Regions from separate parts of the Vibrio sp. PID23_8 genome, predicted to be linked through region 1. Evidence: predicted binding sites of a transcription regulator. Region 1 holds the regulator's gene; the other holds the start of a gene.
What was found. The regulator MetJ, encoded in region 1, represses methionine synthesis genes. The targets are predictions, from matches to a motif close to TTAGACNTNTANANGTCTAA.

Region 1 (7,201 bases):
CAATCACTGACGCTGGTCGTAGTGCATTGGGCGAATGGTTTGATCAACCAACTGCCCACCCAACGGTTCGTGATGAGTTTTCTGCGAAATTGATGGCGTGTTCCGTTCAATCGGCAGCACCTTTCCGTGTTCAGCTTTCTGAGCTAGTAGAAGAATCTCGTAAGCTGGTTTCTCACTACAAAGAAATCGAAGCAGCATACTACGCAACACCATCAACACTAGACAAGCAAGCGCGTTTAGAGCGTTTGACTCTTCGCCGTAACCTAATGCTACGTGAAGCGTGGATTAACTGGGCTGAAGAAGTGCTAACTGAGCTTGAAGTGATCAGTTAATTTTAACACTTAAGTTAGAATAAAAAGGCTTGCCGATAGGCAAGCCTTTTATGCATCAGAAGGAAGTGAATTACGCCTCAACTACCGCTTGCGGACGCACACCTAAGGTATGGCATAGCGCGTAAGTCATCTCGGCACGGTTTAGTGTGTAGAAGTGAAAGTCTTTCACCCCTTCACGGCTGAGCACACGCACAATATCAATCGCTTGGCTCGCACCGACTAGCTGACGCGTCACAGGATCATCATCCAAGCCTTCAAATTGCTTGCTCATCCAGCCTGGCACTTTCACATTGTTCTGCGCCGCAAAGCGAGATGCTTGTTTGAAGTTCGAGACTGGTAAGATACCCGGAACGATTTCTACATCGATTCCAGCGGCTACACAACGGTCACGAAAGCGTAGGTAAGACTCCACATCAAAGAAGAACTGAGTAATCGCACGGTTTGCACCTGCATCGACTTTACGTTTTAGGTTAAGCAGATCAGATTGCGCGCTTTTCGCTTCTGGGTGTACTTCTGGAAACGCCGCCACCGAGATATCAAAATCATGACGCGCTTTAAGCAGCTCTACCAAATCCGATGCATACATATCTGGAGCACCACCACCCAGTGGAATATCACCACGTAGAGCTACGATGTTTTTGATACCGTTGTTCCAGTAATCATCCGCAATGTCGATCAGCTCATCACGAGTTGCATCAATACAGGTTAAATGAGGCGCAGCCACAAGACCCGTCGTCGCTTTAATCTCTTTAATAATGGAGTGGGTTCTGTCACGTTCACCTGAGTTTGCGCCGTACGTTACAGAAACGAATTTTGGTTGAAGAGTTTTAAGGCGATGCACAGAGCTCCAAAGTGTCTCTTCCATCTTTTCACTGCTTGGTGGAAAAAACTCAAATGAGACGTTGATATTGTCTGATAGTTCAGCAATATTTTGGTTTAAGGCATCGATATGGCCTGCATGCGTGTATCCCATCTTACTCTCCCTGTGACAACTCCGTCACTAAATCAAATCCCAAAACCGACGTTTGGACGTCCATATGTCTACAGAATGTATTGAATACGATTTAATGTCAACCTTGTGATTATGAATTTTTCTCAAGTTAACAATGAGGATAGTTCAAGTTTCTTTGCGGCAACTCCGTAACCTAACTCTGCAATTCAGTATGGCATTATCGAGACAATAAAAAACCCCGGAAGCAGTCCGAGGTTTTGTTATCGTTCGCAAAAATTGGCTTGGAATAATTTAAAACAAACTAGCTAGGCGATTAAGGTCGGATTGAATCGCGCCGGCGGTCACTTCACGTCCCGCACCAGGACCTCGAATCACTAATGGATTGTCTTTGTACCATTTGCTTTCAATCGCGAAGATGTTGTCACACGGCAGCAAGTTCGCCAGTGCATGCTCACGTGATAACGCTTCGACACCCACCGTTGCCTTGCCGTTGCGCTCTAAGCGAGCGACGTAACGTAACACTTGGTCGTTTTTCTGCGCCTTGGTTAAACGCTCTTGCAGAATCTCGCTTAGGCTATCGCCTTGGTCGAAGAAAGCGTCTAGGCTCAATTCTCGCAATTCTTCTGGCACAAGGGATTCCACTTTCACACTCTCTGGTTCAATGTCCAAACCAGATTCTCGGGCTAAGATAACCAACTTACGCACCACGTCAGAACCATCGAGGTCAGAACGAGGGTCAGGCTCGGTCAAACCTTGTTGCCACGCTAAATCTACCAGCTCTACGAACGGTACTGAGCCATCAAACTGCTGGAATAACCAAGATAGTGTGCCGGAGAAAATGCCCGATAGCGCGACAATGTCATCACCGCTTTCACGTAAATCTCGAACGGTATGGTTAATTGGTAGACCTGCACCAACCGTCGCGTTGTACAACCAATGGCGGCCAATTTTAGCAAAGGCATTTTGTACTTGGTGGTAGTACTGGCTGTCAATCGAACCTGCGATCTTATTTGCGGAGATCAGGTGAATGCCTTGCTGAGCAATCTCAACATAACGTTCAGCTAACTCTTTGCTTGCCGTGACATCCAATACCACGGCTTCATCATAATGTTGAAGTTCCCCAAGTCGCGTTAGCCAACTCCCATCGTTGCAAATTCCCTCATCCTCAAAACGCTGTGCGACCACGGCCGCGTCAATGCCTTGATCATCAAACCAAAACGTTTGGCTATCAACCACTGCAACCAAATCGAAGCTCATACCATGTCGCTTTTCTAGCTCTCCTTTTTGCGCTGAAAAAAGTCGTAACCAACTAGAGCCAATATTCCCCTTACCACACAGCGCAACCGCGACGCGCTTTTGGGCTTGGAATAACTGACTATGGATACCTTGCACGAGCTCTGCCACTCCTGCGCAACGTAATACCGCCACCAGGCTCAAGCCAGATTCAGTTTCAGAGATAAATTCAACCGGCGCGTGTTTTAATTGCTGATAGAAACCGAAACAGTGACTGGCATTTTTTGTCACCCCAGCGCCCACCGCAGCCAATAGGGAATAGCCTTCCTTGAGCTTGATTTCAGCTTCTACTGCTAGCTCTTGCAAGTACGTCAGTACTCCACTGGCAATTTCAGCTGTGTACGCTAAGCGCAGCGTTTGTTGATCCGATTGAGCTTCATACGCTAAAGGTTCTAGTTGAGCACGTTTTAGAGCCCGCAAAACCTCTTTCTGTGCACGTTCAAAGTCATGACCATGGAGAAAGGCTAACTGAACCAACAGCACTTCATCCAGCGATGTAATGATTTTAGCCCCTCGCCCCGAAGCCAATACACGCTCAATACGTGTCGAACCCGACTCTGGTTCATAGCTGCATTTAAGATTCAAATCCATTGCGCTCTGCGCAACAGGCTGAAGCGTTCGACTATGTAACACCGGAGCCGCCAAGCGAGCGAGTTCACTCGCTTCATCCAAGCGCAGCAAAGGGAGTAGACAAGCATCCGACACCAAACGAGGGTCTGCACTGTATACGCCTGGAACATCACTCCATATGGTCACCATACTCGCTTCTGCCAGAGCGCCAATCACCGTTGCAGAGTAGTCTGAGCCATTCCGGCCAAGTAATACCGTCTCGCCAGATTCATTTTGCGCCATAAAACCTGTAATAATGATTCGCTTGTGACTGTTCTGCGTAAGTACCGTTTTAATTAGTGGATAAGATCGTGCACAGTCTACTTCTGGTTGAGTCCCGGCATCAGCTCGTAAAAATGCTCGTGCATCCTGCGCGACTGCTGGCAAATCGTACTGTGATAACAAGGCAGCAAGTAAGCGTGAGGACCACACCTCACCATGCCCTAGCACTGCGGCTTTTTGTGCTTCCGTTAGTGGAGCCGACAACTCTGCTAATGTACTGAATTCATCTTGCAGAGAAGCAAGTAATTGCACCTGCGCTTCGCCTTCCAGCAAAGCTTCCACCAACTCGGTTTGGAACTGTCGCAAACTTTGCAAGGCTTCATGAGCAATGCGGCCGTCTTTATCTAACCCTTCTAAAAAGTCAATAAGCCGATTCGTCGTTTTACCTGCCGCAGATACCACGACTAAATCATTCTCTGCCGAATACTCTTTAAGAATCCCAACCACACGTAAGTAGCACTCGGAGTTGGCTAGACTACTGCCTCCAAACTTGTGTAGCTGACGTTGTACCCTCATGACTTTCTCCCCCTAATTACTGCGCTGCTTTCGCGAAGGCTTGCTCAAGATCAGCAATCAAATCTTGTGCATCTTCAAGACCAACAGACAAGCGCAATAACTGTTGAGATACGCCCGCTTCTGCTAATGCCGTTTCCCCCATTGCACGGTGAGTCATGGAAGCTGGATGACAAATTAGACTTTCTACCCCCCCTAAAGACTCAGCTAAAGAGAACAATTCCAGCTCTTTCACAAATACTTTTAGCTGTTCAAACGAACCGGCGAATTCAAAGCTCAGCATTGAACCAAAGCCAGATTGCTGTCGCTTCGCAATATCATGACCCGGATGTTCTGGCAGGCTAGGGTGATAAATCTTCGCCACCAACGAGTGCGTTTGAAGATAGCCCAACACAGCGAGTGAACTTTCTTCATGAACTCGCATTCGGGCACCCAACGTACGAATTCCTCTTAATGTCATGTAACTATCGAATGGTGTTCCAGTCGCGCCAATGCAGTTCCCCCACCACGCCAACTCTTCAGCATGCGCTTCACTCTTAGTGATCACCACACCACCAATGACATCTGAATGCCCATTGATGTACTTTGTCGTTGAGTGAATCACAAAGTCTGCGCCCAGTTCTAAAGGCTTTTGGTACACCGGAGTCAAAAAGGTATTGTCGACCGCTACTAAAGCCCCCACTTTTTGGGCTTTTTCACATATAGCCGCGATATCCACCACGCGAACCAACGGGTTAGATGGCGTTTCTAACAAGATCAATTTGGGCTTTTGCTCAAGTGCAATATTCAGTGCCTGCTCGTCAGACTGGTCAACAAACTGAACCTTGAAATCACCTTTATTTGCACGAGTATTAAACAAACGATAGGTACCACCGTAGCAGTCATGTGGAGCAACAATGAGGTCATCAGGGCCTAAGAAAGCTGAAACCCAAAGGTTAAGTGCAGAAGTGCCACAGTTGGTTACCACCGCACCTTTACCAGATTCTAATTCATATAGAGCTTTCTCTAGTAAGCCTCGGTTCGGATTTCCTGAACGGGTATAATCGTACTGAGGAACTTCTCCAAAAGCGGGAAAGCCATAGTTAGTAGAAAGGTAGATGGGTGGAACAACAGCGTGGTACTGACTGTCTGACTCAATACCAGTGCGTACAGCAATGGTCGCAGGCTTATAGGTGCTCATGGGGGTATCCTTTCACGGCTGGTGACATCTGAGTGGGAATGCGCTATATCTAACCTATCTTATTCGATTGATTAACACTCTTCCCTGACTGTTAACCTCACTTTACTTGTCTAAAATTAGGACGTCAACACCTCCAGACGTCTATATGTCTTTGCTTATGGCGGTAAATGCAGCTAAAATCAGCACCTATATTTATTTTTCAACTTATTATATGAATGAAGGTGTGCAATGGCTGACTGGAATGGCGAATACATTAGCCCGTATGCAGAGCACGGTAAAAAAAGCGAACAAGTAAAAAAGATTACCGTATCTATCCCGCTAAAAGTTTTGAAAGTGCTGACTGATGAGCGAACTCGCCGCCAGATCAATAACTTACGCCATGCAACCAACAGTGAGCTGCTTTGTGAGGCTTTCTTACATGCTTACACAGGGCAACCACTACCAACGGATGAAGACTTACGAAAAGATCGTCCAGACGATATCCCAACGGAAGCAAAAGCGCTAATGACGGCAATGGGCATCGAATTCGAAGCATTTGACGAAGAATAATTGCTTACAAATTTGCCATCGTTCAGAAGCGGCATCGGGGCTCGTTTCAGAAACAATAAAAAAGGGATGCAATCGCATCCCTTTTTTATTCCAACGACTTTCTTCTATGAGATCGTTACTCTGCCATGTAATTTTCTGGTATTTCAATACGAGCAACACCTGAATCAACGGCAGCTTGAGCAACCGCTTTTGCTACGCGTGGCAACAAACGAGGATCCATCGGTTTAGGAATGATGTAGTCCGTACCAAATTCAAGCTTGTCCACACCTGCCGCTTTCAATACTGCTTCTGGTACTGGCTCTTTTGCTAGTTCACGAATTGCACCTACTGCCGCTAACTTCATTTCATCGTTAATCTCGCTTGCACGTACATCAAGCGCACCACGGAAGATGAATGGGAAGCACAATACGTTGTTTACTTGGTTCGGGTAGTCACTACGACCAGTACCCATGATCAAGTCATCACGCACTTCATGCGCGAGTTCCGGCTTGATCTCTGGATCCGGGTTTGAACATGCAAATACGACCGGTTTATCGCCCATTAGCTTCAGCGCTTCTGCTGGCAATAGGTTTGGACCTGACACACCCAAGAATAGATCAGCCCCTTCAATCACGTCTTCCAGCGTGCGCTTATCCGTATTGTTCGCAAATAACTGTTTGTATTCATTTAGGTCATCACGACGTGTATGAATCACCCCTTTACGATCCAACATATAGATCTTCTCACGCATTGCGCCACACTTAATCAACAGCTCCATACAGGCCACTGCCGCTGCGCCAGCACCAAGACAAACGATGGTAGATTCTTCAAGCTTCTTACCTTGCAACTCGATTGCATTCAGCATACCTGCAGCCGTAACAATCGCCGTACCATGTTGATCGTCATGGAATACCGGTACGTCACAACGCTCGATCAAGCGCTTTTCGATCTCAAAACAATCGGGAGCTTTGATGTCTTCTAAATTAATGCCACCAAAGGTATCGGCAATGTTTGCTACCGTGTCGACAAACTCATCAATAGTACGATGTTTTACTTCGATATCAATCGAATCCAACCCCGCAAAACGCTTAAACAACAGCGCTTTACCTTCCATCACAGGCTTAGAAGCCAGTGGACCAAGATTACCCAATCCTAGAATCGCCGTGCCGTTAGAGATCACCGCAACCATATTACCTTTCGCCGTATACTTGTAAACGTTATCGGCATTTTGCGCGATTTCACGCACTGGCTCAGCAACACCTGGGCTATATGCTAATGCAAGATCGTTCGCCGTTTCTGCAGGCTTGGTCAGTTCAACCGCAATCTTTCCTGGCGTTGGGTATGCGTGGTAATCCAATGCTTGTTGGCGGCGTTCTTCTTCTGGGGTCAGTTCTTGGCGAGTGTCTTCAGACATGGGTCGTTTCTCTTTTTATGGTTTTTGGGTAAGGGGGATAAATCTTAATGTATAGAAATCAATCTTCATAGGCAAGATTGCGAGCTATATCTTTAAAA
Region 2 (7,201 bases), on a different contig from region 1:
GATAAGCTTCATCGCAGTATTCAAACGTTGTCTGGTGGTGAGTGGCAACGCGTGCGTTTGGCAGGCGTATGCTTGCAAGTGTGGCGAACCATTAATCCTTTTTCTCAGCTACTGATTTTGGATGAACCCGCCGCGCCGTTAGATATTGCGCAAGAAGGTTTGCTCTATCAACTGATCAACGCAGTGGCAGCACAAGGCATTGCCGTCTTGGTTGCCAATCACGATTTGAATCGAACATTAAGGCATGCAGATAAAGTGCTACTGTTGAGTAACGGCGTCCTTTATTCATCTGGTACGGCTGATGAAGTATTAACCCAAGAGGGGTTGGGTGAGGTGTTTAAAACGCCAGTGAGAAAGGTGCTGTTAGAGAGCAAGCCGTATCTTATCTTTGAATAACGCTTTAGACCGTTTCTCACGAGTTAACCTGAACTCAGGTTAACTTATCCAATTGCTTTTGGTATTTTTGCTCCAATACTCTATTACCAGCTTCCCGCTCAAGCTCGACCATTAGTTGAAGAGAAGGTCGCTTAACGCCATACATTTGATTAAATCGCATTAAGCGAAGGCGTGCATCGGTGTAGTTTCCGCTATCAATCTCGAGCTTAGCTAATTGTAGAATCGATTTCGGGCGATGAGGATCATGATCAATAGCACGAGAGAAGTAGTATTTTGCCTTGTCTGGATTATTTGATTTTAACGCGCAGAACCCTGCGTTTTCATAACTTGCGGGAATGAGGTAGTAATAGGGCTGTTGGATCGCGCGATTGAACATTTGGTCTGCTTGTGGGAAATCGCCTCGTTTGCACAGGAAAGTCCCGTAATTGTTTAGAACATTTCCGTTATTGCTGTGTTGACGCAGGGAACGCTTATATATGTTTTCAGCTTTGCTATCTTCGCCCACCACCTCATAGTAATGGGCCATGGAGAGTTGTGCGCGGTAGTAGTTTGGCGCGTGCGTCAGTGCTTGCTGTAAGTTGTCGTGTGCCCGGATCATGCTACCACTGTTTAAATAACCAAGCCCAAGGGCAATACGGGATTCTGCCATAGTGACAGGATCGGCCTCAACGACTGGACCGTTCTCGTTTACTGTTACACAGCCGACGACGCCTAACTGACTGATCAGCAATAACGTACCAAGTTTTGTGAGCTTCATTTTTCATTCCCCATCCCTGAACCTTTTTGCATGATATGGATTACTAAACGAAAACCCATGCAGGATAAATGACAATGCGATCGGGCTTGCAAACTGGTATGAAAAAGCCGCCAACTGGCGGCTGAGTTCACAATCTCTAAATAACTTCTCTAATCATCTTTGGTAAAGGCGGACTCGCTGAAATGGTCGAGATCGTAAGGTGTTTGTTGGTAAACACAGTAGTTCAACCAGTTAGAGAACAGTAAGTGTCCGTGACTGCGCCAACTCGCAAACGGCGGGTTGTCAGGGTTATTGTTAGGATAGTAATTGACGGGCATGGCAGGTTCCATCCCTTCACTTAAGTCACGAATATATTCATTGTGTAGTGTATGAGAGTCGTATTCTGGATGACCAGTCACAAACACATTTCGTTTGTCTTTCGTGGTAGCCAAGTATACGCCTGCGACATCGGATGTCGCTAAGATATCAAGGTCGGTATGCGTTTCGAGAAACTCAAGTGAAAAGTCCGCATAGCGAGAATGGGGCGCTAAGAATGAATCGTCGAAGCCTCTCAACACAGGGTGGTAAGTGTTGTGAATTTTATGATGATATACCCCAGAGAGTTTTTCTTTGCGTGTTTTCTTCGGCAAATCGTAAAGCAGTTTTAAGCCGGCTTGCGCCGCCCAACAGACATAAAGTGTCGATGTCACATGGTCTTTCGCCCATTCCATGATGGTTTTGAGATGATCCCAATAGATAACGTCTTCAAACTGAACGAGGCCAAGTGGTGCTCCTGTGATGATCATACCATCGAAGTTTTTGTCTTTGACCATTTCAAATTGACGATAGAAAGTGTCTAAATGCTTTGTTGGGGTATTTTTACTCGGGCGGTTATCAATGCGCAGCAGTTCAACATTCACTTGCAGAGGGCTGTTTGAAAGCAGGCGCAGAAACTGAGTTTCTGTTTCAATTTTCTTTGGCATTAAATTGAGAATAAGCACTCGGAGTGGACGGATTTCCTGACTTGCCGCGCGGCTCTCGCTCATCACAAAGATGTTTTCTGTCCTTAAAACATCGGTAGCGGGTAGTTGATCTGGAATTCTAATTGGCACGGCTTTCTCCCTAAGCTTAACTTTAGACGTCTATACATCTAAAGTTAACGCAATTAATGCCGATTGTCGATACGCAAATGGCTATGATGCGTACGAAGGGGCTGTGGTGTGCGCTTCATGTTAAATCATCAAGTGTGATGGCTCCAATGTTTCTGATTACATCATATTGCAACGTTTGATTTGTATTTGGTGCACGTTATGAAAACAGGCTACTATAATTTTATCATCCTGACAGCAGCTAGAAATTAAAGGCTCTTCGGTACTACGCTAGTATTAATATCGTCAGTGGAGGACGTTATGTTCGGTCTTTTTAAAAAGAAAGAGAAAATTCAGAGCATTGCTCAGCAAGTGCCTACGGTTTTATTGCGCTCATTTGGAGATAAAAGTACTTATACACCAGAAGAAATCGATCAGGCGCTTTATGAATTCGGGTATGACAAACACAATGACATTTGTCGATTTCACTATGCTTACGGTATGTTTACCTGTCAGGATAATTATGAGCGTCTAGGATTGACGGAAGAGCTTGGTAATTATGGGCACTTTCAGAGAGAAATAGGTAAGATGCTGCTCAATACGCCGGAGCCAATTGACATGCAAATCTATTTTGCTATCGCGCAACAGCAACAATAAGTCAGGGTTGGTTGAGGTATTTGTTCGAACATGAACGCCGCTTAGCTGGCAGAACATTATTACCTGCTAAAATTTGACTTACATCACCTTTTTATGTTCGGCCATGCGGATTTGCTTATCATGCGCTATTCAGAGACTCCGATATTTCATCGAGTATATATTTGATTGCGCGTTGATTGTTTATGTTCAAAATGCTTGTTGCCATGCCTCCTATGATTTCTTTGCCTCTTGCAATCGTATGTGAAGTGATTGCCACTTCTTATATTCCTAAGACCGAACAGTTCACTCAAATGATGCCAAGTAAGTTGGTACGAATTGGTTATGGCATTGCATTTTTCTTACTATCTGTCACCGTGAAAAGCATGCCTGTCGGGATCGTGTATGTTAACTGGACTGGGGTAGGAATTGTTCTGGTCGGGACAGTCGGTTATCTCCTTTATGGGCAAAAACTCGATTTGGCTGCCATTGTAGGACAGTGATAAACAGCAGGTATATAGACAAAAATGGTCTGTATTTACTCAAAAATGAAGAGAAAGTTTGGGCGATGCTTCTTTATTGATGTAAACGTTAGTGTTGGTGAAAACTGCACAAAGCTAATACAGAAAAATATATCAATGAATGTGTATACCCAAGTAACCTCAAGATGCTTGGCTCAGTGAGAATGACTTGGTTTGAAGGCGAGGCAACAGAGGGAGAATATGGTCTTCCTGAAAGGAAAGGTCTGCCCTTATCATGATTACACCGAGCACTAGATAGCGGTGGAGTTTCAATCTTACAAGCGAGTGTTGGCTAAACCAATACCAAAAAAGATGAACAAACCACCACTGATATAGTTAAGCCATTTGCTGGTTTTTGATGCCGTGAGCATCGCTTTTACTTTGCTCGCGAAAAAAATCACAAATAAAAACCAACTTGCGACAATACAGGCTTGAAGCATACCTAACATCATACTTTGTTCAAGAATATGGGTAGGCTGAACGAATTGAGGAAAGATTGATAAGTAAAATAGCACGATTTTTGGATTGAGAAGATTCGTGAGTAACCCTTTTACAAACGCTTGCTTAAGTGTTTGTTTCTCGATTTTTCGGTCAAGCTTGAGCTTTTGTTCAGCCATCTTGAGCCCGCTTTTAAGATTGTTGAGACCTAGCCAGATTAAATAAGCAACCCCTATCCATTTGAATGCATTGAATGCCACGGCAGATTGAGAAAGAAGCAAACTTAGGCCCTTTGCGGAAATAAAAGCATGGATAAGAAAACCAAGCCAAATCCCTAGGATATTCGCAATGGCAAATCTGCGGCTTTGTGTCAGTGCAGTAAATAAGATGAGCAAAGCGTTTGGGCCGGGAATGACCGCGAGGAAGAAGACAATTCCGCCAAAGGCGAACAAGGTGTCGATGTTCATTCTTATTCCAATTGGTTAAAAGAATTGCGTCAGCAAACAAGAGGGCATAACTGTACACTTGGCAGTCTAGAAAAACAAACTTTTAGCGTGTGATTCTTCTATCCATATTAAGTTGATAAGAGCACTTCTATTTATTCTGACTTCTCCCTAACTAGCGGACTGATCCATGATGTCATTACTCACTTTGTGTGAAATCTGTACTTTTATGTCAATTTTGGAAACGACAGTCGGAGTTTGGGTAAGTTCTTATTGTGTCGTGTGTCGAACAAACATAGAATCCGCGCGCTTTAGTTTTTGTTATAAGCACAATCAATGATAAAAGTTTATTTTATCAAACATTTTATTTTTACCGTCCGACCACGGACTCGTCTGATGACCTATTCATGAATAAATATAACGCGCCCAAATTTAAAGCAGCATTGTTGGCACCACGCTACTGGGGAACTCTTACCATTATCGGAATAATGTATCTTTTTAGTCTTCTCCCATTTCATACGCAACTTGCTTTAGGTCGAGGGATCGGTCGTATTGCCATGCGTTTGATGAAAAAGCGTCAAGTAACCATTAGGCGCAATTTAGAGCTGTGCTTCCCAAAAATGGATGACAAAGAACGTGAGAAGATTTTAAAAGATAACATTGATAATTCGGGCATTGCGCTGTTTGAAACTGCAATGGCTTGGTTTTGGTCTGATAGAAGGATAAATAAACACGTTACTATCGAAGGCATGGAGCATATTGAGGCCCTTGAAAAGCAGGGTAAAGGCGTGTTGATGTTGGCTGTGCATTCCATGAACTTAGAGCTAGGCGCGAGAGCGTTTGGTATTAAAAAATCAGGAACAGGCGTGTACCGACCAAACAATAACCCTTGCTTTGACTATTTCCAGTACCAAGGGCGTTCTCGCTCAAATCGTACTTTGATTGACCGTAAAAACGTGAAAGGTATGTTTGAAGCACTGAATACGGGTCAACGTGTTTGGTACGCTCCTGATCATGATTATGGTGTTCGTCGTTCAACGTTCGCACCATTGTTTGCGGTATCAAAAGCATGTACGACAACGGGAACCAGCTTATTGGTAGACCAGACAGATTGTGCGATTGTTCCATTTACGATGGTGAGAGGTGAGGATGGTCATTACACCTTAACGATCAGTGCGCCTGTTGACGGCTTCCCGAAAAACGATCCTGACCAAGCGGCGGTATTCGTGAACAAGATTGTCGAAAAATCGATTTTAGCTAGCCTAAGTCAGTACATGTGGCTTCATCGCCGTTTTAAAACTCGCCCGGAAGGCGAAATGTGTTTGTATAAGCCTTGCTTAGCACCAGCGATGTAATTCGATAGCCCAGAGTTTAACTCTGGGCTTTCTTTTATCAGCTATAATTTGCCAAACTCGTTACGGTATCAACATAACCTCAACTTACTTGGTTAAGCGATAGTCGCAGGAGGCATGATGAGATTGTTCTTTGCTTTAACGTTCGATGCTTCAGCAAAGGCGAAGATTAGACAGGCTCAAGAGATACTGGCACAGAAACGGTCATCTGGTCGTAAGACGCGTGCGTCAAACTTCCATATTACCCTAGCATTTATCGGTGAAGCGACACATGAAGAAATGAACAAGCTCGTGAGAATACTTCAACAAGTGATCACGCGCTGTGAATACGTGGTCGTTGACCACTATGGCTCATTCCGCCAGAGCAGTGGGCAGCTGGCTTGGCTAGGTATCTCAGAGAACCCTGAACTCGGACGGTTGCAAAATGAGCTAAGACATAAATTGACGAAAAATGGATTTATAACGGAGTCACATAAGTATCTTCCGCATATCACGATAGCACGCCATGTAGATAGGCATGTACGATTGGACCAGCTACCTATTATATCACTTCACCTTCCAATTAATTCTATAGCACTGATGGAAAGTAAGTTCGTTGGAGGGAAATTGGTCTATCACGTAATTGATGAGCTCTTATGTTAGCGGTATTTGTCATTGCCCTCAGCTAGCGCAAGGGCTACCTGAGGAAATTTTTAGCCTTTAGTTTTCGTCTTTTTGGGCGAGGTTAGTCGCTAATTTTTCGGCAATTAATTGAAAGGTATTAAGCTCTTCATTCGATACATCGTTCGCCATTTTACGAAAGATCTCATCATCAATGGTTTTGATTTGTGTTAGGACTGCATTACCTTTTTCAGTGGTTAATAAACATTGACTGCGCTTATCTTCTGGATTTGGTCTTTTTTCAATAAACCCCTCTTCAACTAGTGTTTTAATGAGGCGCGTAACTTGAGCTTTATCTCTATCAAGAACGCTCACTACATCCATCGCGGTACATGGTGATTTTTTGCTGATGATTTTGAACACTCGAACGTGCATTGGTGCATTGGTGCGATGGGCAGGTCGAGTTGCTCAACCTGTTCATGCAACTGACGTTTCAAAACGTGTACAAGATGAAAAGCACAGTAAAAAGCAATCAAGATTAAGTGAATACTAAAAAGGCTGGTATCAAACCAGCCTTTTGCATTTATGAACGGACAGGGGCTATTAGCCTAGGTAGCGGTTCTCTAAATGTGCTTTAAAGTGCTTAGCATTGAGCACTTCACCTGTTGCTTGGCTTACCAACTCGTCAGTCGTTAACAAACTCCCTTTGCTCCAGATGTTGTCTGCTAACCACGTAAAGACGGGTGAAAGATCGCCTGAGCGGATAGCCGCGTCAACATCAACGGTTTGCTTCATGGCAGCCATAAACTGAGACGCATACATGGCACCTAATGTGTAGCTTGGGAAGTAACCAAAACTACCATCTGTCCAATGTATATCCTGGAGGCAGCCATTTTTATAGTTCCCCTCAGTGGAAAGCCCTAAATACGCTTTCATCTTCTCATTCCACAGTTCTGGAACGTCAGTGTGTTTGATCGCCCCGTTCATTAAGTCG

Region 2: the regulator MetJ is predicted to act here: its motif matches at 2,267-2,286, upstream of metA (homoserine O-succinyltransferase).

The regions. Positions count from the first base shown of each region.
Region 1 is NZ_LIXE01000016.1:489-7,689, reverse strand. Features, by position in the region: gene AK966_RS17820 (PadR family transcriptional regulator) at 1-332, shown strand, start outside; gene metF (methylenetetrahydrofolate reductase) at 403-1,305, opposite strand; gene AK966_RS17810 (bifunctional aspartate kinase/homoserine dehydrogenase II) at 1,576-3,984, opposite strand; gene AK966_RS17805 (O-succinylhomoserine (thiol)-lyase) at 4,001-5,161, opposite strand; gene metJ (met regulon transcriptional regulator MetJ) at 5,390-5,710, shown strand; gene AK966_RS17795 (malic enzyme-like NAD(P)-binding protein) at 5,826-7,103, opposite strand.
Region 2 is NZ_LIXE01000006.1:9,870-17,070, forward strand. Features, by position in the region: gene btuD (vitamin B12 ABC transporter ATP-binding protein BtuD) at 1-396, shown strand, start outside; gene pilW (type IV pilus biogenesis/stability protein PilW) at 431-1,153, opposite strand; gene metA (homoserine O-succinyltransferase) at 1,303-2,244, opposite strand; gene AK966_RS11755 (hypothetical protein) at 2,542-2,877, shown strand; gene AK966_RS11760 (multidrug efflux SMR transporter) at 3,060-3,356, shown strand; gene AK966_RS11765 (LysE family translocator) at 3,650-4,279, opposite strand; gene AK966_RS11770 (LpxL/LpxP family Kdo(2)-lipid IV(A) lauroyl/palmitoleoyl acyltransferase) at 4,663-5,610, shown strand; gene thpR (RNA 2',3'-cyclic phosphodiesterase) at 5,728-6,249, shown strand; partial or broken gene AK966_RS11780 (MarR family winged helix-turn-helix transcriptional regulator) at 6,307-6,746, opposite strand; gene AK966_RS11785 (carboxypeptidase M32) at 6,811-7,201, opposite strand, start outside.